DNA from 2 places in the Enterobacter cloacae complex sp. 394I7 genome. Region 1 is predicted to be linked to the other one. Evidence: predicted binding sites of a transcription regulator. Region 1 holds the regulator's gene; the other holds the start of a gene.
The links. The regulator CRP, encoded in region 1, controls carbon source genes, mostly activating them, when cyclic AMP is high. The targets are predictions, from matches to a motif close to ATGTGANNNNNNTCACAT.
Positions count from the first base shown of each region.

Region 1 (5,827 bases):
ATCAGCGTTACCTGCTCAACCTGCTGAAAGCCAACGCGGCGCGCAAGTTGAAGGCCTATCCGGATACGCTGCCCGTGAGCCTGCGTCAGTTGAAAAAGGTCCGTCGCATCCGCGAATTCGACGATCTGATCACCGCCAAAATTCACGGTTTTGCCGATGCGATTGACTACTATCGTCAGTGCAGCGCCATGCCGCTGCTCAGTAAGATCACGCAACCGACGCTTATCATTCATGCCAAAGATGACCCGTTTATGGATCATCACTCTATCCCCGCGCAGGAATTTTTGCCTGCCAACGTTCACTACCAGCTGACAGAGCATGGTGGTCACGTGGGGTTCATCGGTGGAACGTTGCGTCGCCCGAAAATGTGGCTGGAGTCGCGTATTCCTGACTGGCTTACCCCTTATCTGGACGGTGCAAAATGATTATTCCGTGGCAGGACCTCTCCCCCGAAACGCTCGATAATCTGATTGAAAGCTTTGTCTTGCGCGAAGGTACCGATTATGGTGAACATGAACGTTCGCTTGAGCAAAAGGTCAACGATGTGAAGCGCCAGCTCAAAAGCGGCGACGTGGTGCTGGTATGGTCTGAACTGCATGAGACGGTCAATATCATGCCCCGCAACGCGTTTCATGGCTGATCTTTAAACCTTTCCAGTCAGGGAGTTGCTATGTCTGCCAGACATCCGGTTATTGCCGTTACGGGTTCGAGTGGTGCGGGAACCACCACGACCAGCCTCGCTTTTCGTAAGATTTTCGCCCAACTGAATCTCCGTGCGGCGGAGGTCGAAGGCGATAGCTTTCACCGCTACACGCGCCCGGAGATGGATATGGCTATCCGCAAGGCGCGCGATCTGGGTAAACACATCAGCTACTTCGGCCCGGAGGCCAATGACTTCGGCCTGCTGGAGCAAACCTTTCAGGAGTACGGCCAGAGCGGCAAGGGGCAGTCACGCAAATATCTGCACACCTACGATGAAGCCGTTCCCTGGAACCAGGTGCCCGGCACCTTTACCCCCTGGCAACCGCTGCCGGAACCGACCGACGTCCTGTTTTACGAAGGGTTGCACGGTGGCGTGGTGACGCCGCAGCATGACGTGGCGCGTCACGTGGATCTGCTGGTTGGCGTGGTGCCCATCGTGAACCTTGAGTGGATCCAGAAGCTGACGCGTGACATCAGCGAGCGCGGCCATTCACGCGAGGCGGTGATGGATTCCGTCGTGCGCTCCATGGAAGACTACATTACTTACCTGACGCCGCAGTTCTCCCGCACGCATATCAACTTCCAGCGCGTACCGACAGTGGACACCTCTAACCCGTTCGCCGCCAAAAGTATCCCGTCGCTGGATGAGAGCTTTGTGGTTATCCATTTCCGCAATCTCGACGGCATTGATTACCCCTGGCTGCTGGCGATGCTGCAGGGCTCATTTATTTCGCACATGAATACGTTAGTGGTTCCGGGCGGAAAAATGGGGCTGGCAATGGAATTAATTATGATGCCGCTGGTGCAGCGGTTGATAGAAGGGAAGAAAATCGCCTGATGATTTCCCTCTCCGCGTGGGAGAGGGCTTCGGTGAGGGCATCGGGGTGAACGATGCCCCCCAATATCAGGCGTCGATCACTTCATACGAATGCGTAATTTTTACCGCTTTCTCGAGCATTAACGCGACCGAGCAGTATTTCTCCGCTGAAAGATCGACCGCGCGTGAGACCGCCGCGTCTTTCAGTTCTTTCCCGCTGACGATGAAATGCAGGTTAATGTGGGTGAACAGGCGTGGTGCCTCTTCGCGGCGTTCTGAGGTGAGTTTTACTTCGCAGTCGGTCACATCGTGCCGGCCTTTTTGCAGGATCGACACCACATCAATTGCGCTGCATCCACCTGCTGCCATCAGCACCATTTCCATTGGGCTTGGTGCTTTATCGCCGGAGTTACCATCCATCAAAATCTGGTGTCCTGAAGCGGACTCGCCCAGGAACGTTAAACCTTCAACCCATTTCACACGCGCTTGCATATTCACTCACTCCAACGTTGCATTTTTGGTGACAGATTACGCGTGCGTTACATTTCTCGCAATGGAAGGCGACCTGCGTCATGCTGAAGCGAGACACCAGGAGACACGCGGCGAAAGCTATGCTAAAACACTCAGGATGCTACAGTAATACATTGACGTTACACATGTATGCAGAGGACATCAAACTTTACTGGCTGCGAAACGTTACGATAGCCGACTTCCCAGGGTATGGGTAAGAATTCGATTGCAACCCCAGAGTCCGGATGCATCTTATGACTCTGGTGACAGCTTATAACAGAGGATAACAGCGCATGGTGCTTGGCAAACCGCAAACAGACCCGACTCTCGAATGGTTCTTGTCTCATTGCCACATTCATAAGTACCCATCGAAGAGCACGCTGATTCACCAGGGTGAAAAAGCGGAAACGTTGTATTACATCGTCAAAGGCTCGGTGGCAGTGCTGATCAAAGATGAAGAAGGGAAAGAGATGATCCTTTCTTATCTGAACCAGGGCGATTTCATCGGTGAACTGGGCCTGTTTGAAGAAGGCCAGGAACGTAGCGCCTGGGTTCGTGCAAAGACAGCATGTGAAGTGGCTGAAATTTCCTACAAGAAATTCCGTCAGTTGATTCAAGTTAACCCTGACATCCTGATGCGTCTTTCTTCGCAGATGGCGCGCCGTCTGCAGGTGACATCTGAGAAAGTGGGTAACCTCGCCTTCCTGGACGTGACCGGCCGTATCGCTCAGACCCTGCTGAATCTGGCGAAACAACCCGATGCGATGACTCACCCTGATGGCATGCAAATTAAAATTACCCGTCAGGAAATCGGTCAGATTGTCGGTTGCTCCCGTGAAACAGTGGGCCGTATTCTGAAAATGCTGGAAGATCAGAACCTGATCTCCGCACACGGTAAAACCATCGTGGTTTACGGAACGCGTTAATTCCGCTCAAACGGCGTGCCATCGCAAGGTGTCACGCCGTTTTTGTCTCTATTCCCCATGTGGCGCAGGCTGATTTATCACCCGGAAGTTAACTACGCACTGCGGCAAACGCTGGTGTTGTGCCTTCCTGTGGCCGTGGGCCTGATTCTGGGCCATCTTCAGCAAGGTCTGCTCTTCTCTCTCGTTCCCGCCTGCTGCAACATTGCCGGTCTGGATACACCGCATAAGCGCTTTTTCAAACGGCTGATCGTGGGCGGCTCGCTGTTTGCGGGTTGTAGCCTCGCCGTACAGCTTTTGCTGGCCCGCGATATCCCGCTGCCGCTGATCCTCACCGTCCTGGCGATGACCCTGGGCGTAACCGCTGAGATCAGCTCACTGCACGCACGTTTGCTTCCCGCGTCGCTGATTGCCGCCATCTTCACGCTGAGCCTTGCGGGCAACATGCCGGTGTGGGAGCCGCTGCTGATCTACGCCCTCGGTACGCTGTGGTACGGGCTGTTTAACTGGTTTTGGTTCTGGCTGTGGCGGGAACAGCCGCTGCGGGAATCCCTGAGCCTGCTCTACGTGCAGCTGGCGGATTACTGTGAAGCCAAATACACCTTGCTCACCCAGCATACCGATCCAGAAAAATCACTGCCGCCGCTGCTGACGCGTCAGCAAAAGGTGGTGGACCTGATAAGCCAGTGTTATCAACAGCTGCATATGCTCGCCGCCAATAAGAACCACGAATATAAGCGGCTGCTGCGCGTCTTCCAGGTGGGGCTGGACTTACAGGAGCATATCTCCGTGAGCCTGCACCAGCCGCAGGAGGTGCAAAAACTGGTCGAGCGCAGCCATGCCGAAGCGGTGATCCGCTGGAACGCGCAAACCGTCTCCGCGCGCCTTCGGGTGCTGGCTGACGATATTCTGTATCACCGCTACCCCACGCGCTTTAACATGGACAAACAGCTCGGCGCGCTGGAGAAGATTGCCCGTCAGCATGAAGACAACCCGGTGGGTCAGTTTGCCGCCTGGCACTTCAGCCGTATCGCCCGCGTGTTACGAACCCAGCGTCCGCTTTATCCGCGCGACCTGATGGCCGACAAACAAAAACGCCTGCCGCTGCTGCCGGCGCTCAGAAGCTACCTCTCCCTTAAATCATCTGCCCTGCGCAACGCCGCGCGAATTAGCGTGATGCTAAGCATTGCCAGCCTGATGGGCATGGCGCTGCATCTGCCCAAACCGTACTGGATTTTAATGACCATCCTCTTTGTCACCCAGAACGGCTATGGCGCGACGCGGGTGCGCATTCTGCACCGGGCAGGCGGAACGATGGCGGGGCTGATCATTGCGGGCGTTACGCTGCACTTTCACGTGCCGGAAGGCTATACGCTGGCAGGGATGCTGGTGATCACGATGGTGAGCTACCTGATCATCCGCAAAAACTACGGCTGGGCGATGGTGGGCTTTACGGTAACGGCGGTGTATACCCTGCAGTTGCTCACGCTCAACGGCGAGCAGTTTATTATCGCCAGGCTGGTCGATACCCTGATCGGCTGCCTGATTGCCTTTGGCGGCATGGTCTGGCTGTGGCCTCAGTGGCAAAGCGGGCTGCTCAGACAGAACGCCCATGATGCGCTGGAGGCCGACCAGCAGGCCATTCGCCTGATCTTGAGTGACGACCCGCAGCCCTCTCCGCTGGCGTATCAGCGGATGAAGGTCAACCAGGCGCATAACGCCCTGTTTAACTCGCTGAATCAGGCCATGCAGGAGCCCGGCTTTAACTCGCACTATCTGGCGGACATGAAGCTCTGGGTGACGCACAGCCAGTTTATCGTTGAGCATATCAACGCCATGACCACGCTGGCGCGGGAACATACGATGCTGACGCCCGATCTGGCGCAGCGCTACCTGCAGTCGTGTGAGATTGCCCTGCAGCGGTGTCAGCAGCGACTCGAGTATGACGCGCCTGGCGAGTCAGGGGATTCGAACATTCTGGAGGCGCCAGAGACGCTCACCCACGGGCCAATGAGCACCCTGGAGCAGCATCTGCAGCGCGTTCTCGGGCATCTGAACACCATGCACACCATTTCGTCGGTAGCATGGCGTCAGCGCCCTCACCACGGGATATGGTTAACCCGTCGCTTAACGCGAACGGAGTCTTAAGCGTTTACGATCTTCGCGACCGCCGCGGCAAAACGGTTTAACCCGTCTTCAATGTCCTGATTTTCGACCACCAGCGACGGCGCAAAGCGCATCACGTCCGGCCCGGCATTGAGCACCATCACCCCTTCATGGGCGGCGGCGTGCAGGAAATCGCGCGCGCGGCCTTTGTACTGTGGCTTCAACTCCGCGCCGATCAGTAACCCCATCCCGCGGATCTCGCTGAAGACGTCATACTGGTCATCAATCTGCTGCAAATGCGTCACGAAAAGCTCACGCTTCGCGTTGACGCCGCTCAGAACCTCAGGGGTGTTGATAATGTCGAACGCGGCACCCGCGACGGCACTCGCCAGCGGGTTACCGCCGTATGTGGAACCGTGGGAACCCACGTGGAACGCGGAGGCAATCTCCTGCGTCGTTAATACCGCACTGACCGGGAAGCCGCCGCCGAGCGCTTTGGCGCTGGTCAGAATATCCGGCGTCACGCCGTAATGCATGTAGGCAAACAGGGAGCCGGTACGGCCCATCCCGCACTGCACTTCATCAAATACCAGCAGCGCCTGATGCTCATCGCACAGGTCGCGCAGCCCTTTCAGGAACTCAGGCGTGGCAGCCGTTACGCCGCCCTCTCCCTGGATCGGCTCCACCACCACCGCACAGGTGTGATCATCCATTACCGCTTTTACCGCATGCAGATCGTTAAACGGCACATGGATAATATCGGCCGGTT
Region 1 covers NZ_JBXWCR010000006.1:21,058-26,884, forward strand. Annotated here, with positions in the region: gene AC2FAP_RS18530 (hydrolase) at 1-425, shown strand, start outside; gene AC2FAP_RS18535 (YheU family protein) at 422-640, shown strand; gene AC2FAP_RS18540 (phosphoribulokinase) at 671-1,540, shown strand; gene AC2FAP_RS18545 (OsmC family protein) at 1,607-2,011, opposite strand; gene crp (cAMP-activated global transcriptional regulator CRP) at 2,323-2,955, shown strand; gene AC2FAP_RS18555 (YccS/YhfK family putative transporter) at 3,013-5,100, shown strand; gene argD (bifunctional acetylornithine/succinyldiaminopimelate transaminase) at 5,097-5,827, opposite strand, start outside.

Region 2 (5,827 bases), on a different contig from region 1:
CTTTCCATGTAGATGCTCACGTCGTCAATCAGGGTGTCGAATCTGACTTCCCGCTTGTGGTAGCTCCAGAAAAATTGCAATGAACCCAGGAGCAGGGCTGTGATCAGGCCGGTGATAAGGCTGAGGAAAAGTATCTTGCGATTACTGGAGAAGTAGCGGGTGAACATAGACGTCGTGGTTCCTGGATTGCCGCTGAATGTATTCAGTGTAACGGGCAAAAAAAAACACCGCCGAAGCAGTGCTTTTTTTATCATATCGCCGGCCAAGGGATAACCAACGATACAATGATTATTTTAACTGCGGGTCAGTACGCGGCGCGCTTCGTTATAGCGCTTCTTCCAGTAAGGTTCGTTCATGCTGGAAATGGTCACACCGCTGCTGGTGGAGGCATGTACAAACTGGTCATTGCCAATGTAAATGCCAACATGTCGACCTGTCGAACCCGCACGGAACAGGACTAAATCCCCGGTGCGCAGTTTAGTGCGTGAAATCGACTTGCCCATCTCCTGCTGTTCGTAAGTTGAACGCGGAAGATCTAACCCAAACTGCTCACGGAAAGTACGCTGTACGAAACCGGAACAATCAATGCCTTTTTTGGTGCTACCGCCAAGACGATAACGCACGCCTTTCCAGTCAGCATACTGGTCCATAATACGGGACTTCACGTCCAGATTACGTACCATATTTTCAAATTCATCCTGAGAGGCTTGCAGTGACGAGGAATCTTCCATTCCCACAACACGCGTCTCAGGATGCATATTCTTTGCGGTGTTCGATGTACTACATGCAGATAACAGTACCGCCACTGCTATCGCCGGGATCCCCCGTAAGATATATCTCAAAATCGGTTGAGATTTGACCATTTTGTTTATTATCCCTTGAAGTCCTTAACGACAAATATCGTTATAAAAAATGCCAAACGTGACGAGACTAATTATCTGTTCACAATGAGACAATTCTTTCTGATCACATTTGTGGCGTAGCGCACAAATTTATTCACCAGCGAAATAATTATCTCTATGGGGCAAAACGAGTTCGAGATTAACCGATTGCCTGGGGTATTGCGAGCAAAAAAAGCCTTTTTTTTATAAGAAATTGTGATACAGAAAGTAAAAATTGATAATTGTTCAAAAAGCGCACGATCAAGGTTAAAAACCGTGCAACACATTCATTTTTATCACGAATATTGTGACGAAATGATGACGGGAGGGGGTGAAAGGGGAGAAAAGTGCATCAAGGATCAAAACGATCCCTGATGCATAGTGTTAATTAAGGTTAATTATTGGTTTCTGATTTGTTGCGTTTTGCCGGGGAGGTAGCGATCGAACACGGCTATTATCTTGTCGCTCAGCGGTGTCATCAGACACCACGGCAGCGCAACCAGCACAGAAGAGAGCGAACCGACTGCAATATCAGTAAACCAGTGAGCACCAATCATTACCCGTGGGAAGGCAAAAACCACAAAAATAATCAGGGCTATCGCAAAGGCTTTTCGGCCGAAATAGCGGAGCATCACGCCGGAAAAAATAAGCAGCATCATTCCGTGATCGCCCGGGAAACTGGCCTTCGACGCATCTTTCGTTGGAATATGCAGCAGCTCGCTGACGCGATAAATATCGGGGAAGAAGAGCGTTGGGCTGGAACGCTTAACCGGAATAATGGCCGTTGCCAGCTGGTTAATTACCACCGCAAGCAGCAACATCATCAAACCAATAATCAGAATACGGCGGCGTCCTGTTTTGTCCTCTTTCAGCCAGAAAGAGAGCATCAGGCCGCCCATCGCCAGCAGCGAGCAGCCGTCAAAGGCGCGGTTATTCGTGATAGCAACCAGCCACAGGAAGGCTTCGCTCTTCACCAGCTCCTGGTTGAAGAAGTGAAAAATGGCAGAATCCAGCGGAAACCAGACACCATGATTCGCCGGGATATACCAGGAGAAAAAGAGCGCCAGACCGGCGACATTAAGCAGTAATATCAGGGGAAGTCGAGTCGTCATAACATTCAGCATAGAGTGAAATCTGGGGCAACGTTAGCCGCCCAAACTTAAACGAAGCTTCAACAGGCTGGACTGCAGGGCATTCCAGTCGGCGTTAACCGCACTAATTAACTCTATTCGGCTATCAGGTGGCGCCACATTTTGCGTTTCGATAAAGAAATCTTCGCCCTGACGGTTGATCCGCACCAGCCCGTCCGGGGTGCGCATGATCCCTTTAACACGATCGACCGGAGCCAGTCTGGCCCATTCGAGTATGCCGATGGTGTCGAATACGGTATCCGCATCGAAAATCCATCCGCAGGCCTGATAGCCCTGGCCGCTGTTAAGGTTACGACGCCAGCGCTGGTGCTCCGGCAGACTCAGGGCAGCCAGACCCTGTTTTTGCGGATGGCTGTGGGCATGTTCCGCGCTTGCCGGGAGCGCCGCTAGGTTCAGGCGAGGCAGGTCAAGCAGGGCGTTATCAATTTTCCCCTGGGTGGTCTGCACCCGCTGACGGTTGCCACCGAAGTGCTGCCACCATGTCTCCAGCGCGGACTGGCTTTCCGCCGTTGCGCGATCCTCTTTATTGGCGACGATAATATCTGCCGAGGCGAGCTGGTCGCGGAAGTTCTCGTTGGTCACGGCTTTTTCATCCAGCAGCTGACGGGGGTCCAGCAGGCACAGCGTGGCACGCAGATCGATCCACGGCTCGTAGACCGGCGCGGTCAGTAAATCGAGAATTTGCTTCGGATGACCCAGCCCGGTCGGTTCAATCAGCAGACGGTCTGGTTTGCCCTGACGCAGCAGCGTATTCAGCCCGACCTGCATCGGCAGACCATTTACGCAGCACATGCAGCCACCGGGGATCTCTTTGATCATCGCGCCGCTGTCTGCCAGTAATGCGCCATCAATACCCACTTCGCCAAATTCATTGACCAGTACGGCCCATTTTTCTGCTGGATCCTTATTGGCCAGCAGGTGGAGAATTGAGGTGGTTTTACCGCTGCCGAGAAAACCGGTAATGAGGTTGGTTTTGGTCACGTGCGCTCCAGTCGATAATTGTGATGCTATAACAATTATCCATCATCCTGGCGAAAAACGGGCGCAATGAGAAGGGGGAGGGCGAACGGAGGCAATCGCCGTTCGCCTTAAGCGCAATAATCGCTAAATATTTAACGTTTCGATAACAGCCTGACGCGCGCCATGGCGGGCGATGCGCTGATAGGCCTGGCTGATGGCCTCCACGAATAGGCTATTTTGTGCGAGATCGTGACCAAAGATTTCACTCAGCCCCAGCAGGGCGTTGACGCGCTCAGCGTCGCTGCTGGCTGCAACAAGGGTGCGGATTTTATCACTCAGCGGATCGCGCACATCAATTGCGTCGCCACGCTCGTCGGTTCCGCTGACGTAGCGGATCCAGCCTGCAACGCCCATGGCCAGCAGCGGCCACGCGGTTTTACGTTCAAGATGGATGCGGATCCCATCCAGCATGCGTTGCGGCAATTTCTGGCTTCCGTCCATCGCAATTTGCCAGGTCCGGTGCTGCAGTGCCGGATTGGCAAAGCGTTCAAGCAGGCTATCGGCATAAGCCGTGAGGTCGACATCCTTAATACGCAGCGTAGGAGCCTGCTCATTCAGCATTAACCGACGTGCGGCTTCGCGAAACGCGGTGTCTTCCATACATTCGTTAATGTGCGCATACCCGGCGAGGTAGCCCAGATACGCGAGGAAAGAGTGGCTGCCGTTGAGCATGCGCAATTTCATCTGTTCCCACGGCAGCACGTCCTGCACCATTTGTACGCCAGCCACTTCCCATGCCGGGCGTCCGGCAACAAAGTTGTCTTCCACTACCCACTGAATAAACGGTTCGCAGCTGATGGCACAAGGATCTTCTACTCCAAGCTCTTTCGTGATTTCTGCCAGCGACGCCTCGGTCGCGGCGGGGACAATTCGGTCGACCATGGTCCCCGGAAAGCTCACATGTGAATTAATCCACTCTGCCAGCGCCGGGTCGCGTTTCTGGGCCATCCCCAGTACCGCGTTTTTCACCACATGGCCGTTATCAGGGATATTGTCGCAGGAGAGGACGGTAAAAGCGGACAAACCGCGTTCACGGCGGCGGTGGAGCGCCTCGACCAGGATCCCGGGCGCGGAGTGCGGTTCAGACGGGTTCTCCAGATCGTGAACGATCCGGGGGTTGTGCAAATCCAGATTACCGGTGGCGGGATCGATGCAATAACCTTTCTCTGTGATGGTGAGCGACACAATGGCGACCTGAGGTTCACAAAATTTCTCAATGATGGCAGGCAGAGAATCCAGTTTTGCGTTCAGACATTCATGGACGGCACCGACGATAATTGGCTGGTTTCCCTCCGCCCCTTTTTCCAGCACGGTGAAGAGATGATCCTGTGCGCGCAACTGGCTCATCAGCACGTCGCCGCTGAAGAGGCTAATCTCACAAATACCCCAGTCGCCGCCTTTCTCATTCAGCACCCGGTTTGTTAACAAGGCCTGATGCGCGCGGTGAAATGCGCCGAAGCCAAAATGGACGATGCGAGAGCGTAACTGCTTACGATCGTAGCGAGGGAGCTGGACATGGGCAGGAAGCGAGGTGGAGGCAATTGTCTTCATGAAATACACACCTGATTAACCATTAATTAACAACGCCAGTGTAAAGTTATATGACAGCAAATTAAATTGGTGAGCCGTAAATATCCGTGAAGTGTGAGTTTGATCAATCAATGTGTGGCGGTGTGTTGACCCTTTACGGCAAACATGTATGGTAGTCGTCATCGTAGTCATCCATATTGGTATAACAACTTTAGAGGTGAGGCAATGGAACAGACCTGGCGTTGGTACGGGCCGAACGATCCGGTTTCTCTTGATGATGTGCGTCAGGCTGGCGCAACGGGTGTCGTGACGGCGCTGCATCACATTCCTAATGGTCAGGTATGGCCGATTGAAGAAATCAAAAAGCGTCAGGCGCTGCTGGCGGAAAAAGGCCTGACCTGGTCTGTGGTGGAAAGCATCCCGGTTCACGAAGATATCAAAACCCATTCAGGTGATTATCAGACCTGGATTGCCAACTACCAGCAGAGCATTCGTCACCTGGCGGCCTGCGGTATTGATACTGTTTGCTATAACTTCATGCCCATTCTTGACTGGACGCGCACCGATCTCGAGTACACGTTGCCGGACGGTTCAAAAGCATTACGTTTCGATCAGATTGCCTTTGCCGCATTTGAGCTGCACATCCTGAAACGTCCTGGTGCAGAAGCCGATTACACGGCTGAAGAGCAGCAGCAGGCGCTCGCGTGGTTTAACGCAGCCAGTGACGCCGAGATTGAAAAGCTGACCCGCAATATTATTGCTGGCCTGCCGGGCGCTGAAGAGGGCTATACGCTGGATCAGTTCCGCGCGCGACTGGCGGAATATGGGAATATCGATAAAAACCAGCTGCGTGAAAACATGGCGTTTTTCCTGCGCGCTATCGTACCGGTAGCGGAAGAAGCGGGCGTGCGCCTGGCCGTGCACCCGGACGATCCTCCGCGTCCTATTCTCGGTTTACCGCGTATCGTGTCCACGATTGAAGATATGCAGTGGCTGAAAGAGACCGTGGACAGTATCTATAACGGATTCACCATGTGTACCGGCTCTTACGGCGTGCGTGCGGATAACGATCTGGTGCAGATGATTGAAACCTTCGGCGATCGTATTCACTTCACGCATCTGCGTGCGACCTGTCGTGAGGATAATCCAAAAACCTTCCATGAAGCAGCGCACCTGGGCGGCGATGTGAATATGGTCGCGGTAGTGGATGCGATTCTGGCGGAAGAGGTACGTCGTAAGCACGCG
Region 2 covers NZ_JBXWCR010000001.1:2,106,385-2,112,211, reverse strand. Annotated here, with positions in the region: gene AC2FAP_RS10215 (cyclic di-GMP phosphodiesterase) at 1-167, opposite strand, end outside; gene mepS (bifunctional murein DD-endopeptidase/murein LD-carboxypeptidase) at 294-863, opposite strand; gene AC2FAP_RS10205 (phosphatase PAP2 family protein) at 1,280-1,993, opposite strand; gene AC2FAP_RS10200 (CobW family GTP-binding protein) at 2,027-3,013, opposite strand; gene AC2FAP_RS10195 (mannitol dehydrogenase family protein) at 3,137-4,603, opposite strand; gene uxuA (mannonate dehydratase) at 4,808-5,827, shown strand, end outside.
Region 2: the regulator CRP is predicted to act here: its motif matches at 4,695-4,712, upstream of uxuA (mannonate dehydratase).